2 linked regions of the Methylomagnum ishizawai genome follow. The protein of the gene in region 1 interacts with the protein of each later gene in a pairwise test. Links are inferred from orthologs where the notes say so. Each region holds a gene or a part of one and is shown on either strand. Other genes may lie near its edges. The genes, in order: epsG and minD.

Region 1 (15,640 bases):
CTTGGGGCTGACCGCCGGGGCCAATATCGGCACCGACGCGGCGCTGTTCGAAGCGGTGCATGGCAGCGCTCCCGACATCGCCGACAAGGGCATTGCCAACCCGACCGCCATGATCCTGGCCGGGGCCATGATGATGGAGCATATCGGCGAGCTGGCCGCGGCCCGCCGGATTGAGCAGGCCGTGCGCGAGGTGATCCGCGAAGGGAAATACGTCACCCCCGACCTCAATCCCGAATCCACCTGCGGCACCGCCCAGATGGCCGAGGCCATCTGCGCCAAGATCGGCTAAATCAGCCTTGCCCTCGGGGACGCATGGCGCTATGCTTTGCGCCCTCGTTACTGTCCCCATCGTCTAGAGGCCCAGGACACCGCCCTCTCACGGCGGCGACGGGGGTTCGAATCCCCCTGGGGACGCCAGCCTAAAACAAAAAAGCCCGGCTTGATGCCGGGCTTTTTTGTGCGCGTAAGATCAAAGCGGCGCTGTCGTTCGTGCTACTGGAACCTGGCCTTGTATGGCTGGCACTGTGCTAGCCATACCTTCGACTCGCTGTGGCGGTTCTACAAAGTCCACCACAGCGGCCCGACCATGGCCACGGCCTTCCGCCTGCATATCGTGGAAATACTGCTGATTGGCGCTGTTCATCGTGGTGACGGGGGTGTATGCCACCTGGCGACAATAGGGATAGGGCACACCACGGCTACCCGGTGGGAATGCAGTATTTACCAGAGGGGGTTCTTATAAACAGCCCGATTCCCTATCTACGCCGCGTAACTAAGGAAAGCTACGTACACCCAGCTGGGCAAGATTTACGTATCCTAAACTGGCTGATATTGCTTGTGTGACGATCTGTAGGCAGACGTGAAAATGGAGAACCTAAGGATCGTAAGTCGATCCATAAGGTTCCAGGCCAATACGGAATCGTCCAAGTGATGGTGACAAGGATGGTGTTTTTTCATTCCAGCATGGAAGGTATACGGCGATGAAGGAATTATATTTTATCGCTTTGAGTGCTGCACTGTGGTCCGGCCTTTTATCCTGCACAGCGGGAGCGGCCATTAATTCGGTCACGGTCAAGGATATCAACCGCAACGTATTGCAATCCAGTGTTTCTATCAACGATTCGTTTACCATCAGCACCCCGCTGGATCATGGTAATTTCGTGGAATTCCAAGACAATATCGCAGGGGGCGGCGGTTTCACTAAGGATATTGTTTTTTTTCTGTCCGATTCGGCGTTCGGATGCGGGTTTTTGACCAGCTTTCAAACCGTGGCCGGATTGGATTTGAACCTGACGGGCAGTTCCGCCCTCAAGCCTTTCAAACCTGTCCGCCATGCTTATACCTTCGCCGGGCTTACCAGCGGTATCACCTATACGCTGGTCGCCAGCGGTAACGCCATCGACCCGCACACCGGCTTCGCGGGATCATTCCAGGTGTTGGCGGTCTCCGAACCCGAAGAATGGGCCATGATGGTGGTGGGCGTCAGCTTGATCGCCTTCCAAATCCGCCGCAAGCATAAGGCTTTGGGGCAAGGACAAGGAACCATTTCCGGTTAGCTGGATTTTGCATATCTGTGTCCGCGAAACTGTTTTGGAATCCAAGAGGTTTGTCTTGGCCGTGCATGGCCCCGAAAGCAAGTTTTGGGCGCCAAAGACCCCCCTGAAAACGGCTTTGCGCTGACATCTATCGATACTCGTTCCCAAACCCGGTTTGGGAATCCGTAATCAATATGCGTGGCCTGTATCTTGGGAAATAGGCTGCACTGCGTGGCGGATAAACAAGGATGTTGTATCAGATGAAAAAATCAGGGACGCTCTTGCGGAATACCCGCCCGCCGCGTTGGCTCAAAGGCAATCATGGCGCATATACGGAAACCCAGGCCGAACTCGAATGCCTGCCCTCGGCCCGACTGACCAAAGCCCCTTCCCATGGGGCCACCTCGCTGGATTTGCCCGGCGTGATCTTGATTAAATGGCTACTATGCCCGGTGGTGGTTAGCTTGGGCTTGGCCTTGGTCGCTCTAGGCTATGGACATGCGCTGGACCAACCCTATGTGATTCTCGGAGTCCTGGGGTTTCTGGTATCGGCCCAAGTGTTCGACGAAATCAACTTATACCGCGACCGTGCCCGGTTTCCTTACTTCGAGGCGATCAATTCTATTCTGTGGAATTGGTGCGTGGTGTTCGGGGTTTTACTTTTGGTGGGCTATGCCACTAAAACTGCGGGCATGTTTTCCCATGGAATCATTTTCACCTGGTTCGTGATGGTGCCCGTCGCATTGCTGGGTTCGCAACTTTTGGCGCGTAACGCCCTGCGCTCGGTGGCGAACCGCACCAAAGCCCGCAAAGCCGTGATTATCGCCGCCAACCCATTGGGCTTGGCGCTGCATAAGAAAGTCACCGAGGATGCTTATCTAGGTATCCGGGTCGTGGGTTTTTTCGACGACCGCCAAGCTTGGCGCTTGCCCGAAAATATGGAAGACCGGTTATTGGGCCGGGTGGCGGAAACCGCTGATTATGTCCGCAAACATGGGATCGATTTGATCTATATCGCCCTGCCCATGTCTTTACAGCCACGGGTACAGCAGTTACTAGAATCTTTGCGCGATACCACGGCTTCGGTGTTCTTCGTGCCAGATATTTTTATCTTCGATTTGATCCAGGCGCGGTTTTCACAGGTCAATGGAATGCCTGTCGTGGCGATTTGCGATACTCCTTTTTATGGCCTACGTGGACTCATTAAACGGGGTTTCGATATCGTTGGCTCCTTGGCGATTTTGCTGGTGATTTCGCCGGTTTTGCTCTTGGTCGCGCTGGGGGTGAAATTGGATTCACCAGGGCCGGTTTTATTCCGCCAGCGGCGCTATGGCTTGGACGGGGAAGAGGTCATTGTTTACAAATTCCGTTCGATGACCGTGACCGAGGATGGCGCCGCGAATTATACCCAGGTCACGCAGAATGATAACCGGGTAACGGTGTTCGGGAAGTTCATCCGTAAAACCTCACTGGACGAGTTGCCGCAGTTCATCAATGTCTTACAGGGCCGTATGAGTTTGGTGGGACCGAGGCCACACGCCATCGCGGTGAACGAGCAATACCGCAAGCAAATCCTGGGTTATATGATCCGCCATAAAGTCAAGCCGGGAATTACTGGCTGGGCGCAGGTCAATGGATTCCGCGGCGGTGACGACTTGGAACATATGCGCGGGCGCATCGAATGCGATTTGGAATATCTCAGGAATTGGTCTTTGGGCCTGGATTGCTGGATTATCCTAAAGACTGTGAAGGTCTTGTTCGGGGATAAACATGCTTATTAAAGCGGAATTTCCAGGGGTCCAAAGTTTGCCATGGAAGGCTTTTGATGTTTGGGTCAAAGCAGGCTTTGGATTCAGACTGGGATTTATGTCACTTGGATGGTAAGGATTCGACGGAGCGAGACCAAAGGAATGACTAAGGTATTGATCAGGATCATCCTGGTATTTATCAGTCTTGCGCTCGCGGGTTGCGGTGGCTCTGAGGCCAAGCATTCTTCCCAGGTTGTGGCACGGGTGAACCATGCGGAAATCACCGTCCATCAGTTGAATAGCTTCCTGGCACATACTAGGGTCAAAACCGGGGAAACTCCACGGGAGGCTAGCCGCGATGCCTTGGAGACCTTGATCGAACAGGAGTTATTAGTCCAACAAGCGATGCGGGAGGATTTAGAGCGCGATCCTAAAATTATGCTTGCTATCGAGGACGCCAAGCGCCGGATATTGGCCTTGGCTTATCTGGAGCGCAAGGTTTTGCCCAAAGTTCCGCCCACGCCCGAAGACACCGCGGCTTTCTATCGCGAGCATTCCGAACTTTTTTCCCAACGCAAGCTATACCGCTTGCAGGCGTTCTCCATACCCGCCGACCGATTCGACCCAGGACTCCAAAAACTATTGGATCTGATACAAACCCCGCAGGCAACCGCCAATATTTTGCAAGCGCAAATGATCGACTACCAAACCGAATGGCTGCAATGGAGCGCGGAACAGGCACCCTTGGAACTATTGCCACGATTGGTCGGTATGAAACCAGGCGATATTGCTTCCATACAGCGGGGTAAAACCGTATTGCTCCTGCAATTGGAAGCGGCTCTATTAGCGCCGGTGGACGAAGAGAAAGCCAAGCCCGCCATCGAGGCTTATTTGTCCAGCGTCCGCAATGTGGAAGTCAGCCGTATACATTTGAACCGTCTATGGCAGGTGGCGGAAATTCATTATCAAGGCGAGTTCGCCGGGTATGAGCCCGAGACAATGCAACGGTCCAACGCTGGGCAAAATGAATTGACCTCGTCCGATGGGCGGCATCTACAAAAGGGGATCGATGGCTTATGAACAAAGAGATATCTATCGTTTCCACGCTCGGCATGGGAACGATCTTGCGGTGGTGGGTGGTTTTCTGGCTATTGCTTGGGGGTTATGGAGTGGCCGGGGCCGAGGATTATTTATTGGGGCCGGGTGATTTCGTGAAAATCACGGTATTCGATTATCCAGACCTCGCGGTCGAAACCCGCGTCAGCGCGTCGGGCGGGATTACCTTCCCTTTGGTGGGAGAGGTATTGGTTGGCGGTAAAAGCCCCAGGCAGGCGGAAACCCTCCTGGCCCAGAAACTCACCGAACAGGGTTTTATCAAGCAACCCCATGTGAATCTGGTGGTGACCGAATTCGCCAGCCAGCAGGTTTCGGTGATGGGTTCGGTGAGCAAGCCCGGCCAGTATGCCTTGGAGCGGGCCAGTACCTTGTCGCAGGTCTTGGCGGCGGCGGGCGGGGTGTCCAGCGAGGGCGGCGAGGTGGCGGTCTTGGTGCGGACCGCCGGGGGCGGCAATCAGCATCGGGAAATCGATCTGCGTGCCTTGTTCGCGGGCGATGTCTCCAAGGATATTGGGATGACGGGCGGCGATCTGGTGTACGTGCCCAAGGCCCAGACCTTTTATATCTATGGCGAAGTGCAGCATCCGGGCGTGTTCCGTTTGGAGCGCGATATCAATATCGCCCAGGCCATTTCCATCGGCGGCGGGCTGACGGCGCGGGGCACCGACGACGGCGTCGAGGTGAAGCGCCGCGGTGGCCAGGGCGAATTATTGACGGAGACGGCCGAACTCGGGGATTTGGTGCGCCCCGACGATGTGATCTATGTGCGCGAAAGCTGGTTCTAGGAGCCGTCCATGACCTATACCCAAATGTTTTTGATCCTGGCGGCGCGGTGGCGGGCGGTGCTGGCGGTGTTTCTGGGCGTGGTGGGGTTGGTCGCCGGCCTCAGTTGGGCGCTGCCCAAGACCTATACCGCCCGGGCCTCGGTGTTGGTCGATTTCAAGGGCGTGGACCCCATCACCGGGATGATCCTGCCGGGGCAGTTGCTGACCGGCTATCTGGCGACCCAGGTCGATATCATCACCAGCCACGCCGTGGCGCTGCGGGTGGTCGATAGCCTCAAACTGACCGAGGTTCCCGAACTGGTCGAGAAATTCGACCAGGAAACCGAGGGCCGGGGCAGCGTGCGCGATTGGGTGGCGGACCGCTTGGTGAAGTACCTGGACGCGAGGCCGGGCCGCGATAGCAGCGTCATCGCCATCGAGTTTTCCAGCACCGACCCGGACTTCGCCGCCGGGGTCGCCAATGCCTTCGCCCGCGCCTATATCCAGACCAACCTGGATTTGCGGGTCGATCCGGCCCGCACCCAGGCCTCGTGGTTCGAGGACCAGATCAAGAATCTGCGCGGCCAGGTGGAAGCGGCCCGGCAACGGCTGTCGGAATACCAGCGCCGCACCGGCATCGTGGCTTCCGACGAAAAGCTCGACGTGGAAAACGCCCGGCTGGCCGAACTCTCCAGCCAATGGGTGATCGCCCAGACCCAGACCTACGATATCCAGACCCGCCAGCGCCAAGTCGCCGAGGCCGAGGCCAAGGGCCGCTTGGAAGAATTGCCCGATATCCAGGGCAACGCCTTGATCCAGAACCTCAAGCACGCCCTGGCCCAATCCGAGGCCAAACTGGCCGAGACCGCCGATCAACTCGGCCCCAAGCATCCGGTCCACCAAAGCGCCCGCGCCGAGCGCGACAGCCTCAAGCGCAAGATCGCCGCCGAAATCCAGAATGTGAAAGGTTCCCTAGCCCACGCGGCGGCCCAGGCCCAGCAGCGCGAAACCCAGATCGAACACGCCCTGGACCGCCAGAAAAACCGCGTCCTCGAACTGAAGGAAGGACGCGACCGCGCCATGGTGCTGACCCACGAAGTCGAGAACGCCGAACGTGCCTACGACAGCGCCCGCCAGCGCACCGAGCAAATCCGCCTGGAAAGCCAGCGCAGCCAGACCGAGATCGCCGTGCTGAATTCCGCCGTGCCGCCGTTGTGGCCATCCAAGCCGCGCCTGGCGCTGAACCTCGCCATCGGCGTGGTCATGGGCGTCCTGTTCGGCGTGGCCTGCGCCCTGTTGCGTGAGGTCTTCGACCGCCGGGTGCGGGCGGAAGACGATATCGGGCGGGGTTTGGGCGTGCCGGTCCTGGTCAGCATCGCCCCAGGGCGGACGCGGCGTCCCGCGTTGGGCTTCCTCCAAAAACCGGCTTTGCCCCCACGAGGAGGCCCATATCCATGAAGGAATTACACAAGGAATCGCACGCGGAACCCGTCCGCGTCGAGCGCTTGGAGCGCCGGGCCGGCTTCCCGCAAGCGCTGGCCAGCAAGCCCATCGGCAAACTGTTGGCCGAAACCGGCAAGATCGGTTTCCTGGATATCGACGCCATCGAGCGCCGCCAGCAGGAGCGGGGTTTGCGCTTCGGCGAGGCCGCCGTGAGCCTGGGTCTGGTCGAGAACGCCGATGTGGAAATCGCCCTGGCCCGGCAGTTTGATTATGCCTATTTCGTGCCCGGCCAGCCCGAGGCCCAGGCGTTCAGCCCCGAACTGACCCTGGCCCATGCGCCGTTCGGCGACCGCGCCGAGGTGTTCCGGCGTTTGCGCAGCCAATTGAATTTGCGGCTGTTCGGCTTGGAAGATGCCACTGCCTTGGCGGTGGCCGGCCTGGACCGGGGCGATGGTTGCAGCTATGTCGCCGCCAATCTCGCCGTGGCTTTCGCCCAATTGGGCGTGCGGACCTTGTTGATGGACGCCAATCTGCGCGAGCCGCGGCAGCACCGCATTTTCGGGCTGGCCCAGCGTCAAGGCTTGGCGGATGTTTTGGCCGGACGCCGCGGCACCGAAGTCATCGCCGAGATCGGGGCTTTCGGTGGCCTTTCCGTCCTGCCCGCCGGGACCGTGCCGCCCAATCCGCAGGAATTGCTGGACCGGCCCGCCTTCGCGGCCTTGTTGCGCGAGTGCGGGCGGATTTACGCGGTGGTGATCGTGGATACCCCCGCCGCCAACCGCTATGCCGATACCCAGATCATCGCGGCCAATACCAAGAATGTATTGCTGGTGGTCAGGAAAAACCAAACCCGGATGAAGGATTTGGAGGCGGTGAAAACCCATCTCATCGATGCCAGGGTGGAATGGGTCGCGGCGGTGTTCAACGATATCTGAAACCCGGAACCTACTGGCCGGGAGTGGAGTATGGGCGGATAATTTTTGGAGGCCATCCCATGTCCAAGCAGGGAAAGCGATTGTTATGGATAGTGCTAGGCTTCGTGTTATGGATGGGCTTGGAAAGCGCGATGGCGGCGGATTGGGGCGCGGTATTGCCTCCGCCCGGCGGCGATTTCCAGCCCGCTGCCACGCCTTTCCGCGAGACTTTATGCCTGGGCGTGAAGTTCAGCCAAGGCGAACCGCTTGCCAGCTTATCGAATCTCTCCGAGTTGGGCGTGCGCTGGGTACGGGATAATGTCGGCTGGTCCATTATGGAGCCCACCGCTGGACAGTTTTTAAGCCACTTCCCCAACGACTTCCAGCAACGCCTGGACTATTATAAGGCACATGGCATCGGCGTGGTTTTCATGCTCGCTTATGGCAATCAGAAAGCCTATCCCAATACCCCAGAAAATCCTACCCACTCGGTGAATGCATCGGGTTTCTCCCGTTATGCCGCCCAGGTGGCGGGCTTGATGAAAGCCTCCGGGGTACCTTTCGTCCTGGAAATATGGAACGAACCCCATAACGACGCGATACTGCAAAAATTCGGGGGTCATTGGCAGGGTAAAGCGCCTTCGCCTTGGGTGGATCAATATATCAAGATCACCCAGGAATCGGTGCGCGCGGTCAAGGCTATCGACCCTGCCATCAAGCTGTTGACCGATGACGATATGTGGATCGTGCATTATTGGTTTCTCGAAGCCGGTCTGCCCAAGGAAATCGCCGGTTTTGCGGTCCATCCTTATAATGCGCCCGCTAATCCAGAATATACCGCCGTCGCCTATGATACCGATTGGACCCGGCCTTTCAACGTGGTTGATCAGGACCGCTCGTTCCGGTCGGCGGTGCGCCGTTTACGCGATCAAGGCAAGGCCAAACTGGGTTATACCCCGGAAATATGGATTACCGAATGGGGCTGGCCATTAGAAGGGGCGAAAGGCAGTATTCCAGAATCCACCTTGGTGGCTTATCTGCCCAGGACTTATATTCTAGCGGCGGCGGCGGGTATCAAGGCGACCTGCTGGTTTTCTTCCTATGATGCGGTCGATGGTCTCATGGGGTTGACCCGCAATAATGGGCAGCACCGGCAAACCTATTTCGCTTATCAAACCATGGCCCGGCAATTGGGCGATATGATTTTGCTGAGCCAACTCGCCGGTGCCGACCATCCCGCCAGCGGGATACAGGGATTCGTATTCACCGGGGCGCGGGGTCGGAAACTGGTGGTTTGGAGCGTGGAAGGCGCGGCGCCTTATCTCAGTGTTCCCGCGAATGAGAAGACCATCGAGGCGGTCGATGTCTTGGGTAAACCCGTGGCTCTCGATACCAGCGTGCAGGGCAGGCGTAGGATTAAGCTGGGGGCCGCCCCGGTTTATATTTCCGGCACCTGGTTGGATGCGCCTTTGGATATTGGCGTGAATTATTAAGCTGATAGGGTGTGGCGACTCATGGAAATCACGGTTTTCGCAATCCCCGTGATTCTCGCGGGACTGCTCGCATCGGGCGAGGGAATTCTCTATGCGCTGATGATTTGCCTTTTATTCGGCGGAACCGCGACCCTGTCGTTTTCCATGCTCGGAGATGCGCCCATCCTGCCCGCTGTTTTACTCATGCCGTTTTTGATATGGAAAGCGATAGCCAACCGTGGAATATCCTTATCGCCCAGGCTGATAACGTATCCAGAACCTGGGTTTTGGTTATTATTGCTGGTGTTATGGGAAGTGCTGAGCGCCATAGGGTTGCCCCGCTTGTTCTCTGGTGAAACTTATGTGTTTAGCACCAATCGCGGTGTGATCGGCGGCGTGGCCTTGATGCCACTCAAACCGCTTTCGACCAACCTCACCCAATCCATCTATGCCTTGCTCGGTTTGGCGTGTTTCCTCTCGGTGCGTAGCTTGCTGGATTCCGAGCGGCGCATGGCGGGGATGCGCGATGCGGTGTTATTGCTCGCGATGCTGAATATCTGGGCCGGGGTATTGCAGTTGGCGGAGAATAACCTGGGTTTTCCCAGTGTATTGAACCTATTCCGCAATGCGAGCTATGCCACGTTCACTGGCGGCGAGGTCGGAGGTTTATTGCGTATTTATGGTACGTTCCCGGAAACCTCGGCATTTTCATCGTTTACCCTGGCTTTGTTCGCGTTCACGGCCAGCCTGTGCCGGGATGGGGTGCGCGGGGTTTATAGCGGTATCGTGGCTTTGGCGTCCTTGGGCTTGTTATTGATGACGACTTCTTCGACCGCTTATGCGGGCTTACTGATTTATGGAACCCTCGCCACGGCGGTGGCCTTGGCCCAGGCCTATTGGCATAGGCAGGCTTTGTATTTGGGACCGACCACGCTGATGGTGGGGGTGGTGGTTTTGGCTGGGTGTTTCCTGGCGTTGAGCCAGCCGCGAATCTTCAGCCGTATCTTTGAATTCTTCGATTTGACCCTGGTGAATAAACTGGATAGTGCCTCGGGCCGGGAAAGAAGTTTATGGAACCAGCAAGCTTGGGTTAATTTTATCGATACCTATGGGCTAGGGATAGGCTTTGGCAGTGCGCGGGCCTCTAGTTTTCCCATGGCGTTGTTATCGAATATCGGAGTGATTGGCGTCGGGTTGTTTACGCTGTTTTGCTCGCGGTTATTCGCCGTGCCGGTCTTCGTGGAGTCCGCCACGGTCGCGGCGGTGGCCAGGGCGGCGCGGCATGGTCTGATGGCGGTGCTGGTGGCGGGGGCGATTTCCGGGACCATGGCCGATCCTGGGATGGTTTTCTATACCCTATCCGCCGTGGCGGCGGCGGGTGGGGTCTGCCGAAAACCGCAATGGGAATCCGCCCGGGACGGGGCTGGTTTCAAGCCACGCCAATATCCCGATAGCCATTCCTGGCGTGGGCATCCAGGCAAGGTTTGAACCATACGCAGTTTCTCATATAGCCGACCCCAGCAGGAGCGCTGGATAATACCTACACTATTAGTCGGATAATAGCGTCAGGGCCGTTTTGGCTTATTCGTCTGACACGACAGGGATGTGATCGATATGCGGGATCAGGGATATTATCCGGTCCGGGCGCTGGCCCTTGGGGTTTGATTATGAGTCAGCACGGGATCGCTTATCTATCGCCCCGGCAAACGGTGTTTATCAATGGCCGTTTCCTGGGGCAGCGGGTGACGGGAATACAACGGTATGCCCGCGAAGTATTGGCGGAGTTGGATTCCCTATTGGCCCATGGCGAAGGCGATGGCCTGAGTTGTCGGCTGCTCGCGCCCAAAGGGGTCGATTTACCCGAGTTGCGGGCGATTCCCGCCGAACAATTCGGGTATTTCCGGGGCCATTTGTGGGAGCAATTCGATTTGCCTTGGCGGGTCGGGCGCGGTTTTTTGTTCAGCTTCGGCGCGACCGGGCCGGTGTTGAAGCGGCGGCAGTCCATCACCGTCCACGATACTTCGGTGCGGCGGATTCCCGAATCCTTCGGCTGGCGTTTCCGGCTCTGGCACGAGGTTTTGCTGCGCTCCATCACCCGGCGCTCGCCGCTCACCATCACCGTGTCCCGCTTCAGCGCGGAGGAAATCGCCCAGTGCTTCGGCGTGGCGGAGGACCGGCTCAGGATCGCCACCGAGGGCTGGCAGCATTTGAGCCGCATCGAGGCGGACGACGCCGTCCTCGACCATTACGGGCTGGGGACCGATCCCTACGCGCTGGCGGTCAGCAGCCCGACGCCCAACAAGAATTTCGCCACCATCGCCGAGGCCATCCGGCTCCTGGGCGACGCCGCCCCGCCTTGCGTCGCCGCCGGGATGGCCGACCCTGGCGTGTTCCGTAGCGCCGCGGCCCATCCCGAGGCGATCAAACGGGTGGGTTATGTCTCCGACGCGGCCTTGAAGGCGCTGTACCGTAAGGCGGGCTGTTTCATCTTCCCTTCGTTCTACGAGGGTTTCGGGATTCCGCCGCTGGAAGCCATGGCCTGCGGCTGTCCGGTGCTGGCCTCGACCGCCCCGGCGGTGCGCGAGGTCTGCGGCGAGGCCGCGTTGTATTTCGATCCCAAGCGTCCCGATCAACTGGCCGGGCAAATCCGGGCGGTGTTCGCCGACGCCGGGCTGCGCCAGCGCTTGTCCATGGCCGGTTTGGCGCGGGCCAAGCGCTATTCCTGGAAGGAAAGCGCCCGGCTGAATCTGGCATTCATGCAGGAGGCTTTGTGCAAAACTTGAGCGGCAGCCCACGGCGCTTGCAATTGCAAGCCCCATCCCCCGACAGCCCGTCGCTACCACATGCCGCCACCGGGCCGTTGCGGGTCGCCGTGGTCCATGAATGGCTGGTGAGCCGGGCGGGTTCGGAAAAAGTGCTGGAGCAAATCCTCAAGGTCTATCCGCAGGCCGATTTGTTCGCCCTGGTGGATTTCCTGGACGAGGGCGAGCGGGCGTTCCTGGAGGGGCGCCAGGCCCGGACCAGCTTCATCCAGCGCCTGCCCAGGGCGCGGACCTGTTACCGTCATTATCTGCCCTTGATGCCGCTGGCGGTCGAGCAATTCGATGTGTCGGATTACGACCTGGTGATTTCCTCCAGCCACGCGGTGGCCAAGGGGGTGATTACCGGGCCGGACCAAATCCATATCAGCTATGTGCATACACCGATCCGTTACGCCTGGGATTTGCAGCACCAATACCTGCGCGAATCCCGGTTGGAAACCGGCTGGAAATCCTGGGCCGCGCGGGCTTGCCTGCATTATCTGCGGCTCTGGGATACCCGTACCGCCCATGGGGTGGATGGTTTTATCGCCAATTCGGCCTATGTCGCCCGACGGATACGGAAAGTCTATGGCCGCACGGCCAGCGTGGTGTATCCGCCGGTGGATACCGGGACTTTCCAGCTACGCCGGGATAAGGAGAATTTCTATCTCGCCGCCGGGCGCTACGTGGCCTACAAACGCATGCCCTTGATCGCCGAAGCCTTCGCCGCCATGCCCGATAAGCGCCTGGTCATGATCGGCGAGGGCGCGGAATTGGACCGGGTGCGGTTCCTGGCGCGGCGGGCCGCCAATATCGAGGTGCTGGGTTATCAGCCCGGCGCGGTGCTGGCCGACACCATGGCGCGGGCCAAGGCGCTGGTGTTCGCGGCGGAAGAGGATTTCGGCATCACCCCGGTCGAGGCCCAGGCTTGCGGCACGCCGGTGATCGCCTACGGCGCGGGCGGCGTGCTGGAAAGCGTGGTGGCCGATCCCGACCCCGAGCGGGGCACCGGCTGGTTTTTCCCGCGGCAGACGGCGGCGTCCCTATGCCAAGCCGTGCGCGAGTTCGAGTCCATGGGCGGCTTCAGGCCGGAAGTCTGCCGCGCCAATGCCGAGCGCTTTTCCCAGGAGAACTTCAGGCAAGCCTTGGCCGATGCCGTGGGGCAGGTCTTGGCGCGGCAGTCCGACCATCCCCTGCTGGCGCGGTTGGGATTATGCCCCTGAGTTTCCAGGCGCCGTCATGAAGCGCGGCCAGCGGTCTTCCGCCAGGAATCGGCGCGGGAAGAAGCGCCGCCGCGCCGCCCGGTTGGAGCCGGCCAGCCCACCGCTCGCGGCGCGGCAGGAAAAACCCCTATCGACCCGGCATTCCTTGGGGTTTGTCTATATCGCCCATGTGTTCCGCTATATCTATGGGCTGATTCTGATTCCCTATTATGGCCGGGTTTTGGGGCCGGAGGAATATGGCAAGGTTTTGGCGGCTTCGGCCTTATTCCAGGTGATATGGCTGTGTGTCGAATATGGTTGCTCGGTCGCGGGGGTGCGCGATCTGGCCGGAACCACCGACCGTTCCGGTATCGCGGCCCAGGTCGGACGGCAAACCATGGCCCGCGTCATCATGATTCCCCTGGCTATCGCCATCGGCGTGGGCGGGGCTTGGCTGTCCCCGGTATTGCGGACCGAGCCGGAATTGATGGCCTACGCCATCGCCATCGGCATCAATTCTGGATTCAATCTGGGATGGTATTTCCAGGGCACTTTGCAATTCCGCACCCAAGCCTTGTTGGAAGTGTTCGGATTCGCGCTCAGCCTGGGGTTTATCTTGCTGATGGTGCGGGACCGGGAAGAGGGCGCGCGGGTTTTGGAGGCGCTGTTATTATCCGGCTTAATAATCAATGGTGTCGCCTATGCCTTGGTCACCCGCCAAATCAATTTGAAGTATCTCAGCTTAGCAGGTGCCTGCCGACTGATATGGGATTCCACGGCTTTATTCGCTTCCCGTGGTTTAAGAGTCATGATGGCGAATGCTTCCACTTATCTCTTGAGTTTATTCGCGTCCGCTGCCCAGGTTGGTTATTACGGGCCCGCCGAGCGCTTTTCCAGTGTTGGCTTGAGTTTCATGCAGCCGGTAGGCCAGGTATTGATAGGTACGGTGACACGGCATCTCAGCTCCAGCGAAAATGAATGGGAGGCTTATCGCTTGATGCGCAATGGAATACTGTTCATGCTTGGATTCGGAGGTTTGGCCTTGCTCGCTGCCGTCGGGTTATCGGCTTGGATTATACCGTTGATCCTGGGGCCGGGTTTCGAGCAAACTATCCTGATTATGCAGATATTCGGGTTTATGTTCCCCTTCGCCGCGTTCAACCAAGCGGTTTCCAGCTACGTCCTGATACCTTTGCGTAAAGATGCCTACATCATCAAGGCCACCGCGGTATGCGCGGTATCGAGCATCGCCACGGTATTGGCGAGCGCCTTATTCGGCGAAGTGGGCGGCTCCACGATGGCGGGGGCGCGGGTGGTCGCCGAGGTAGTGACTACCTGTTTCCTGGCGATGGTTTTGATGAAGTTGGACTTGGGTCGGAAGATATTCATGGAGAACCCGGATGAAATTAGTCGTGGGCATAGCGACTGCGGGTCGCCGCGAGCAACTGACACAAACCCTATTTCAACTCGCTAAGCAAACCCGGCTACCGGATGCCCTGGTGATTTGTCCAGCGGAGGTCTCGGATTACGATCCAGCCGTGGCCGGCATCCTGCCGTTCCCGGTGCTAAGCGTGGCCGCGCCACGGGGTTCGTCGTCCCAGCGCAATGCGATTATTGCCGCCTGCGCTGATGCCGATATTATGGTGTTTTTCGACGATGACTATTATCCCAACCCCGATTACCTTGCCGAGGCTGAAAAGCTATTGCAGTTACAGAATATTGTGGTGGCACGGGGATATTTATTGGCGGACGGCATCGGTGGGCCAGGTATCGAGCAGGAACAGGCTTTGCGTCTGATCGCGGATAGGAAGCCATTGCCACCCTGGGATTCCGCAATTAAGACAACTTATGGAGGTTATGGCTGCAATATGGTTATCAAGATGGCCACGGTGCGGCAGCATGGGATAAGGTTCGACGAGAATTTGCCTTTATACGGTTGGCAGGAAGATATAGATTTCAGCCGCGCTTTGGCCGCTTATGGGCGTGTCGTGATTTGTCTGCGGATGACCGGGGTTCATCTTGGCACCAAGCGGGGCCGCACTTCCGGCCTGAGATTCGGGTATTCCCAGATCGCCAACCCGGTTTACCTATGCAAAAAAGGCACGATGTCACCGGGATACGCGGGTTGGATGGTGCTAAAAAACCTATTGGCGAATATCCTTAAATCCTTGTGGCCGGAACCTTGGGTGGATCGGCGTGGTAGGTTGAAAGGGAATATCAGGGCTTTGGGCGATTTGGCACGGGGTCGGATGGACCCACGCCGAATCTTATGCATGGAATAGCGGGCGGAGAAATAGCGTATGGAAACCAGCGGAAAGGCATGGCTAGCGCGGACCAGGGTACTCGAAATCGATGGTTTGCGGGCTATCGCCATGACCATGGTGATCGCCCAGCATTGCGGATTATTACCGTTTGGCTGGATGGGGGTTTGGCTGTTTTATGCGATTTCTGGTTATGTCATCACCCGTGGCTTCGTCGCCGAAGAAAAAATCGAACAGGATATCCGTAGGCGCTATGCCCATTTTATGCTGCGGCGTTTCTTTCGGATCGTGCCGATATATTTTATTTATATCATCATTAATATAGTCTTATTATCGGCTTTAAGCCAGTCCGAGCCGCTCCAAGATTTGCCTTATCTCGCCAGC
Region 2 (8,092 bases), 190 kb from region 1 along the record:
ACCGACATAGACCGCACCGCCTGGATCAACACCGGCAACCTGACCAAGGGCAACAAGGACGCGCCGGGTTCCTTCAGGGCCGACGAAGTCGCGATGTTCGGTGCCGAACTCGCGGGTTCCTATGGCCCGGTGCATATGGAGGCCGAATACATGCAAGCCCAGATCGCGGGCCAGGGCTATTCCAACCAAGACCTGTTACAAGGCTTCTACGTGCAAGGCGGTTGGTTCCTGACCGGTGAAAACCGCCCCTACGACGAGAAGAAAGGCACCTGGAACCGGGTCATCCCCCACAGCAACTTCCTGTTCGGCGATGGTTGGGGCGCATGGGAGATCGCGGCCCGCTACGACACCATGGACATGAACACCAAGCACATCAACGGCGGCTCCATCAACGCTGGAACCTTGGGCGTGAACTGGTACCTCACCCCGAAAGTCCGCTTCATGACCAACTGGGTACATATCTTCGGCACCCAAACCGGATCGGCCGGGAAATGCACCACCAGCGCGACCGGGAACGATACCATCGGCTGCTTCAACGGCCTGAGCCCGGATATCTGGGAAACCGCGGTCCGCCTCGACTTCTAACCGGAACCACCCGGCGGCATCCCCGCCGGGCTTCCCCTCCGCCACGACACCCCATAAACTCAGCCCCCCTTCAATCCACCGAGGTTTCGCATGAACAACAAGCTCCTGATCGCCAGCGCCCTCGCCGCCGGCTTGGCCCTGACCCAAGGCGCGGACGCCGCCGAGGCCGGCCGCGATTACATCAGCATCGTCGGCTCCTCGACCGTCTACCCCTTCGCCACCGTGGTCGCCGAACAATTCGGCAAGGGCGGCAAGTTCAAGACCCCCAAGGTCGAAGCCACCGGCACCGGCGGCGGCATCAAGCTGTTCTGCGGCGGGGTCGGCGTGCAATATCCCGATATCGCCAACGCCTCCCGCGCCATGAAGAAGACCGAGTTCGAGACCTGCCAGAAGGCCGGCGTCAAGGACATCGTGGAAGTGAAGATCGGTTTCGACGGCATCGTCGCCGCCCAGTCCAAGAAATCCAAGGACAAGCTGGAACTGACCCGCAAGGAACTCTACCTCGCCCTCGCCAAGCGCGTGCCCGACCCCGCCAAGCCGGACGGCGACGCCCTGGTCGAGAATCCCTACAAGACCTGGAACGAGATCAACCCCAAGCTCCCGAACGTCAAGATCGAAGTCCTGGGTCCGCCCCCGACCTCCGGCACCCGCGACGCCTTCGCCGAACTGGCCCTGGAAGGCGGCTGCGCCCAGATTCCCTGGATCAAGGCCAAGAAGGAAACCGACGACGCCTGGTTCAAGAATGTCTGCATGACCGTGCGCGAGGACGGTGCCTACATCGAGGCCGGCGAGAACGACAACCTGATCGTGCAGAAACTGGAAGCCAACCCCACCGCCGTCGGCATCTTCGGCTACAGCTTCCTGGACCAGAACTCCGACAAGCTGCTGGCCGCCCCGGTCGATGGCGTCGCGCCCAGCTACGAGCATATCGCCTCCGGCAAGTACGCCATTTCCCGCCCGCTGTTCTTCTATGTGAAGAAAGCCCATGTCGGCGTGATCCCCGGCATCGAGGCCTATGTGACCGAGTTCACCAGCGAGAAGGCGTTCGGCGAGGAAGGCTATCTGGCCGACAAGGGCTTGATCCCGCTGCCCGAGGCCGAGCGCAAGCATATCGCCACCGCCGCCAAGAAAATGACCCCGATGACGATGAAATAAGCCGCGCCACTTCCGGTCCGGCATGAAAAACCCCGCCTAGGCGGGGTTTTTCGCGTTTCAGGATTTACCCAGGGGCGGCGGGATCGGATGGATGGTTTTTTGATAGGAAGCCAGGATGCGCTTCACATAGCTTTGGGTTTCCTTGTAGGGCGGCACACCCTGGTATTGCTCCACCGTGCGTTCGCCCGCGTTGTAGGCGGCCAAGGCCCATTCCACCTTGCCCGAGAAATGCCGCAGCAGCCAATGCAGATAGGCCGTGCCGCCGCGGATGTTCTGTTCCGGGTCCCAAATATCCTTGACGCCGAAGCGCTCCGCCGTGGCCGGGATCAACTGCATCAAGCCCTGGGCGTTCTTGGGCGAGAGCGCCGAAGGATTGAAGCCGGACTCGGCCTGGATCACCGCCATCACCAACTCGGGATCGATGGAATAGACCGGGGCGATGCGCTCGACCCAATCCGCCACCGCGCCACGATGGGGATTCTTGCGCTTGAGGGTGGCGGTCACCACCGGGGGCGGCGGCTCGGGCTGGCAGGCCGGGTCTTCGGCGGCCTGGACCGTGCCGTAATGAGCCACCATCCGCGCCGCGTAGGCATCGCCGGCCTTGGCGGCGCGTTTGAACCAGCCCACCGCCAATCCGGCCTGGCGTGGCAGGCCGCGCCCGTTGAAGTACATCCACCCGAGGTTGTACGCCGCCATGGAATCGCCCAACAGCGCCGCCTTGCAATAGAGCTGGTAGGCTGCGGCGTAATCCTGCCGGACGCCCCGGCCATGCTCGTAGAGCGCCGCCTGTGCCCGCAAGCCCGCCGCTTGCTGGATGAAATCCTGGGCCGCGGCATTGCCCGCGACCAGCCCGCCCAGCAATAAATATCTGAATAAAGCCACATTTCCCCCGTTCGCCAAGGTGTTCGGTGCGGGGGAATTTAGCAAACTCGGGGATAAACCGATACGCGCCCGGTCAATGCCCGAGCTTTGGCCATAGCCCGGATGCAGCGATAGCGGAATCCGGGCTACGGGATGGACTTCAACCACCGCCGAGCTCCCGCCAGCGGAAGCAATCCACCAGGTGGTCGTTGACCATCCCGACCGCCTGCATGAAGGCATAGCCAATCGTGGTGCCGACAAAACGGAAACCGCGCTGTTTCATGTCTTTGCTCATGGTGTCGGATTCGGGGGAACGGGTCGGTATCTCGGCCATGTCCTGGAAAGCGTTGTGGCGCGGCCGCCCGTCCACGAAGCGCCAGAGGTAGGCGTCGAAGCTGCCGAATTGCTCGCGGACGGCCAGATAGGCGCGGGCATTGCCGATGGCGGCTTCGATCTTGAGCCGGTTGCGGACGATGCCCGCATCGGCCAGCAAGGCGGCTGTTTTGGCCGCGTCGTAGCGGGCCATGCGCTCGGCGTCGAATTGGTCGAACGCGGCCCGGTAAGCCTCGCGCTTGCGCAGGATCGTGGCCCAGGACAGGCCGGCTTGCGCCCCTTCCAGGATGAGGAACTCGAACAGCCGCCCATCGTCGTGCAGCGGCGAACCCCATTCGAGATCGTGGTATTGCCGTTCCAGCGGCGTGCGTTCGGCCCAGGGGCATCTTGGCATAGGAAAAGTCTCGTGCTGCTTATGAATCCACCGTGGGCCAGCGGCTCCACACCGGCACCAGCCCGGCGGGCAAAGGTGGCAAGCGTCCCAGTTTGAGCCAATGATGGTCGGGGCTGTGGAAATCGGAACCCACCGAGGCCAGCAAACCGAAGCGCCGGGCCAGATCAGCGCTGGCCTGCACATCGTTGGGCGCGGCCACGCCGGAAACCACCTCGATCCCCTCCCCGCCCATCGCCTTGAATTCCGCCAGCAGCCGCCGCAGCCAGCTTCCGGTGAGCTGATAACGCCGGGGATGGGCCACCACCGCCACCCCGCCCGCCGCGCGTATCCAAGCGATGGCCTCGGCCAGATCGGCCCATTGCGTGGCGACATAACCCGGCTTGCCGTGGCCCAGATAGCGCTTGAAGGCATCGCCCGCATCCCCGGCCAAGCCCTGCCCGGCCAGATATTGGGCGAAATGGGTGCGGGTCACCATCCCCGTCCCGGCCTGGGCCGACACCGCCTCGAACACGCCGGGAATGCCATGTTTGGCCAAGCGCCACCCGATTTCCACGGCGCGTTCATCGCGGACGATCCGCAGCCGGGCCAAACCCGCCTGCAAAGCCGCATGGTCCGGGTCGATATTGAGGCCGACGATGTGCAGGGTCTTGTGCTGCCAAGTCACCGAAACCTCGACCGCCGGCACGATATGGATAGCCAAATCGGCGGCGGCGCTTTGGGCCTCGGCCACGCCCGCCGTGGAATCATGGTCGGTCAGGGCCAGCACTTCGATCCCGGCCAGGGCGGCTTGGCGGACCAATTCGGCGGGCGCGTAAGCCCCGTCGGAGGCGGTGGAATGGGCGTGTAAATCGTAGCGGGGCATGGTTCGATCCAAGTTCATCGCCTCCGGCCGGCACCTAGCGCTCATCGCCATGCGAAGTCCGCCACATCGAAGCCAACAACCACACGCCCCCGACCCCCGCCGCCGAAAATCCCAACACCCCCAGGGCGGGCAAACCGAACAGCAGCGGCCCGCCGTTGACGGTCATCACGATGGACGAGCCGATAATCAAGGACGCCGTCACCATGCCCACGGTCAAGCGGCTGGCGGCGCGGTCCATCAACCCGCCGAAATGCGCCAGTTCCGGCATATCCACATTCACCTTCACCGCCCCGGCCCGCAACAAGCGCATGACCCGGCGGATATCGGTGGGCAAGCTGCCCAGCAGCGCCAGCACACTACTGAGATTGCGCTGGGCGTGGCGCATCAGGACTTCCGGCTTGTGGCGCTCCAACATGGCCTGGCTCAGGCGCGGCGCGACCTGGCTCACGATATCGAAATCGGGGTCGATCTGGCGGCCCATGCCTTCCAGGGTAATCAGCGCCTTGAACAGCATGGTCAGGTCCGGCGGCAGGGTCAGCCGGTGTTCGCGCATCAGGGCAGTCATATCGCCCAGGATATCGCCCAGCCGCAATTGCCGCAGCGCCACGCCGTGGTATTTGTCGATGAACATGCCGACCTCGGAAATCAGCCGCTCGGTGCTGGGATTGCCCTCGTCGGTCCAGTCCAGCAGCACATCCACCATGGCCGGGGCGTCGCGCACCACGATGGCGTTGAGCAGGTCCACCACCTGGGCGCGGCGGACTTCGGCCAGGGAACCCACCATGCCGAAATCGATGAAGGCCAGCCGGTTGCCGGACAGGTAGATGAAATTCCCCGGATGCGGATCGGCATGGAAAAAACCGTCGATCAACACCATCTTCAGCACCGCGTCGGCCCCGCGCTGGGCCACGAGCTTGCGGTCCAAACCGGCGATGTGCTGGGTTTGGAGGCTGCGGCCCGGAATGCCGTCGATGTATTCCTGGACATTGACGCGCTCGCCGCAATATTCCCAGAACACCTTAGGCACGACGATCTGGGCGTCGCCCGCGAAATTATTGGCGGCGCGTTCGGTATTGCGGGCCTCGGTCAGCAAATCCAGCTCGTTGCGCAGCGAAAGCTTGAACTGACGCAGGATTTCCTGGGGATGGAAGCGGCGGGCGTCGGCGAATTCGCGCTCGATGATGACCACCAAGCGTTCCAAGAGGCGCAGATCGGCCTCGATGGTGGGACGGATGCCGGGGCGGCGGATTTTGACGATGACCTGCTGGCCGTCCGGCAACACCGCCCGATGCACCTGGGCGATGGAAGCCGTGCCCAGCGGGCTGGGATCGATGTGGGCGAACACCTGGGACAGGGCCGCGCCCAAATCTTCCTCCAACTGTGGACGCAACGCCTCGAACGGCAAGGGCGGCACCCGGTCGTGCAGCTTCTCGAATTCGGCGATCCATTCCGGTGTGAACAAATCCACCCGCGTCGAGAGGATTTGGCCGAATTTGATGAAGGTCGGTCCCATGTCCTCCATCGCCTTGCGCACCCGCTGCGGCGGGTCGAGGTGCAAGAGTTCCTCGAAGCGGGTCCAGTGCAAGGCCCGCCCGGCCCGCTCCAACACCGGCTCCATCCCCAGCCGCCGCACCACGTCGCCGAAGCCATAGCGGATCAGGATCGAGGCAAGGTCGTGCAAACGGCCCAGGTCGCGCATGGCGCTCAAGGTTTCCAAGATCATCCTAGGGTGGTCCTCGTGCTGGGTGGAACCCGCCGCCTTGGGCGGTGACGCGATCCGGGGGATTGAAGCAGGTGGGCCGGGACAAACCGACCGGGGAAGGCAGGCCGGGCGGCCATCGGCTCGCGCCCCGCCCGCGGCCCTGGGAGCGGGCCGGGGCTTAGGGGAGTTTGCCTTGCGGGCGCGGCGGAGTGCGCTTTTGTTCGGCTTCCTCGGGCAGGATGATGTTGAGTTCGAGGATTTCGCGGCTATCGTCCTGTTCCATGGTGACGGTGATGGCGTCCTGGTCCACGTTCACATATTTACGGATCACCTCGAGCAAATCCCGCTGCAAATCGGCCAGATAATCCGGCCTATTGCGCTGCGAGCGTTCATGGGCCACCAGAATCTGCAAGCGCTCCTTGGCGATGGCCGCGCTGGTGGGCTTGGAACTCCGAAAATAATCCAACAAGCCCATGGTCAGCCCCCCCCGAACAAGCGGCCAAACAAGCCTTTCTTTTCCTCTTCGACGAAACGATGGGGAACATGCTCGCCGAGATAACGGCGCACCACATCCGAATAAGCCTGCCCGGCATCGCTCTTCTCGTCGAGGATGACCGGGGTGCCGGAGTTGGAAGCGTTCAGCACCGCCTTAGATTCCGGGATCACGCCCAGGAGGTGGAGCGAGAGGATTTCCTGCACGTCCTCGACGCTGAGCATCTCGCCGAGCTTCACCCGCTGCGGCGAATAGCGGCTGAGCAGGAGATATTCCTTGATCGGTTCCTGGCCGAGTTCGGCGCGGCGCGACTTGCTGGCGAGGATGCCCAGCATCCGGTCGGAGTCGCGCACCGAGGAGACTTCCGGGTTGGTCACGACGATGGCGTCGTCGGCGAAATACATCGAGAGATAGGCGCCGCGCTCGATCCCGGCCGGCGAATCGCAGACCACATACTCGAAGGTTTCCGACAGTTCGTTCAGCACCCGCTCGACGCCGTCCTGGGTCAGCGCGTCCTTGTCGCGGGTCTGCGAGGCCGGGAGGATATAGAGGTTCTCGCAGCGCTTGTCGCGGATCAGGGCTTGGTTCAGGCTCGCTTCCTGGTTGATGACATTGACGAAGTCGTAGACCACCCGCCGCTCGCAACCCATGATGAGGTCGAGGTTCCTCAGCCCGATATCGAAGTCGATCACGGCGGTGCGATGGCCCTTGAGCGCCAAGCCCATGGATAACGCGGCGCTGGTGGTGGTTTTGCCGACCCCGCCCTTGCCCGAAGTTACAACGATAATTCTTGCCACGCCTAACTCTCCAGATTCCAAAGATTTTTTGCTTATAGCGGATCGATGACCAAGGCGTTATCCACCAAATGGATGTGGGCCGGTTTGCCCCAGAGCGCCGGGTCGATGTTTTCGCTGATTTTGTATTGTGTGCCGATGCCCACCAGTTCGGCTTGTAGGTCGGCGCAGAAAATCCGCGCCTCCGGGTTGCCCTGTACCCCGGCCAGCGCCCGGCCCTTGAGCCTGCCGTAGATGTGGATATTGCCATCGGCGATGATCTCGGCCCCGGCGCTGATCTGGGCGCGGACGATCAGGTCGCCGCCCTGGGCATAGACGCGCTGGCCCGAGCGCACCGGCTGCTCGACCAGCTTGGTGGCGGGCTGGGATTTCGGGGGTTCCGGGCTTTTGGCGGCGGGGCGCGGCGCGGCTGGGGCAGCGGTTTCCTTGCCATCGGCCAGCACCGCCAGTTGGGCGGCCTGGGCGGCGGAATGCTGGGCCGGGTTGCCACCGCGCACACCGGCCGGCATCAGGTCGAGTTTCCGCAACAGCTTGAGCAAGGCCGGGAAATCGATTTTCTCGCGGTCAGGATCGAGTTCGGCCAGATCGAGGACCACCGGGGCGTAGCGGAAAAATTCAGGGGCCCGCCGGAGCTTCTCTTCGAGCTGGACGTTGACGGCGATCAGGTCGGCGGTGAAAAGCTTGAGGATGGGCAGGGTGATGGCACCCGCCCGGATGTCCAGCGCGGCGGAGGGTTGTTGCGGATCGGAGTTTTTCGCGGCCATCCTGGGGATACGCGGGATCGGTGGGGTGGGTTCGGGTCGGTGGCGCATTCTATCATCGCGCTTACCGCCGCGTAACCGTAGGCCCGGTCCCTGCCGGTGGGGAAACCAGCGGTTAGACCGGGGCGGGTCGCAGGCGATATGCTTTGCGC

What was found.
Region 2: the proteins of epsG (region 1) and minD interact in binary tests that used the Bacillus subtilis proteins (3 or more experiments, as listed by UniProt). The link is inferred for Methylomagnum ishizawai from one-to-one orthologs.

Annotation. Positions count from the first base shown.
Region 1 is NZ_FXAM01000001.1:82,785-98,424, reverse strand. The notes cover bases 5,580-8,579. They hold epsG (chain length determinant protein tyrosine kinase EpsG), read left to right. Parts: upstream 5,580-6,617; coding sequence 6,618-7,541; downstream 7,542-8,579. Other genes in these bases: B9N93_RS00440 (cellulase family glycosylhydrolase), read left to right, coding at 7,601-8,579; epsF (chain length determinant protein EpsF), read left to right, coding at 5,580-6,621. In the rest of the region: B9N93_RS00480 (isocitrate/isopropylmalate dehydrogenase family protein), read left to right, coding at 1-289; B9N93_RS25235 (hypothetical protein), read left to right, coding at 1,251-1,556; B9N93_RS00465 (undecaprenyl-phosphate glucose phosphotransferase), read left to right, coding at 1,796-3,316; B9N93_RS00460 (EpsD family peptidyl-prolyl cis-trans isomerase), read left to right, coding at 3,413-4,363; polysaccharide export protein EpsE, read left to right, coding at 4,360-5,184; more of epsF, read left to right, coding at 5,194-5,579; more of B9N93_RS00440, read left to right, coding at 8,580-9,013; B9N93_RS24350 (hypothetical protein), read right to left, coding at 9,103-9,321; B9N93_RS00435 (hypothetical protein), read left to right, coding at 9,356-10,480; B9N93_RS00430 (glycosyltransferase family 4 protein), read left to right, coding at 10,660-11,775; B9N93_RS00425 (glycosyltransferase family 4 protein), read left to right, coding at 11,763-13,016; B9N93_RS00420 (lipopolysaccharide biosynthesis protein), read left to right, coding at 13,033-14,469; B9N93_RS00415 (glycosyltransferase family 2 protein), read left to right, coding at 14,396-15,277; B9N93_RS00410 (acyltransferase family protein), read left to right, coding at 15,296-15,640. UniProt on the Bacillus subtilis protein: May be involved in the regulation of capsular polysaccharide biosynthesis. Autophosphorylates in vitro. Phosphorylates and activates in vitro two UDP-glucose dehydrogenases, YwqF and TuaD, as well as the DNA-binding proteins Ssb and SsbB.
Region 2 is NZ_FXAM01000001.1:283,089-291,180, reverse strand. Bases 5,277-8,092 are described here. They hold minD (septum site-determining protein MinD), read right to left. Parts: upstream 7,183-8,092; coding sequence 6,370-7,182; downstream 5,277-6,369. Other genes in these bases: minC (septum site-determining protein MinC), read right to left, coding at 7,215-7,943; minE (cell division topological specificity factor MinE), read right to left, coding at 6,071-6,367; B9N93_RS01155 (ABC1 kinase family protein), read right to left, coding at 5,277-5,913. Outside these bases: B9N93_RS01180 (OprO/OprP family phosphate-selective porin), read left to right, coding at 1-585; B9N93_RS01175 (PstS family phosphate ABC transporter substrate-binding protein), read left to right, coding at 676-1,740; B9N93_RS01170 (transglycosylase SLT domain-containing protein), read right to left, coding at 1,798-2,622; B9N93_RS01165 (DNA-3-methyladenine glycosylase I), read right to left, coding at 2,762-3,328; B9N93_RS01160 (PHP domain-containing protein), read right to left, coding at 3,348-4,190; more of B9N93_RS01155, read right to left, coding at 4,225-5,276. UniProt on the Bacillus subtilis protein: ATPase required for the correct placement of the division site. Cell division inhibitors MinC and MinD act in concert to form an inhibitor capable of blocking formation of the polar Z ring septums.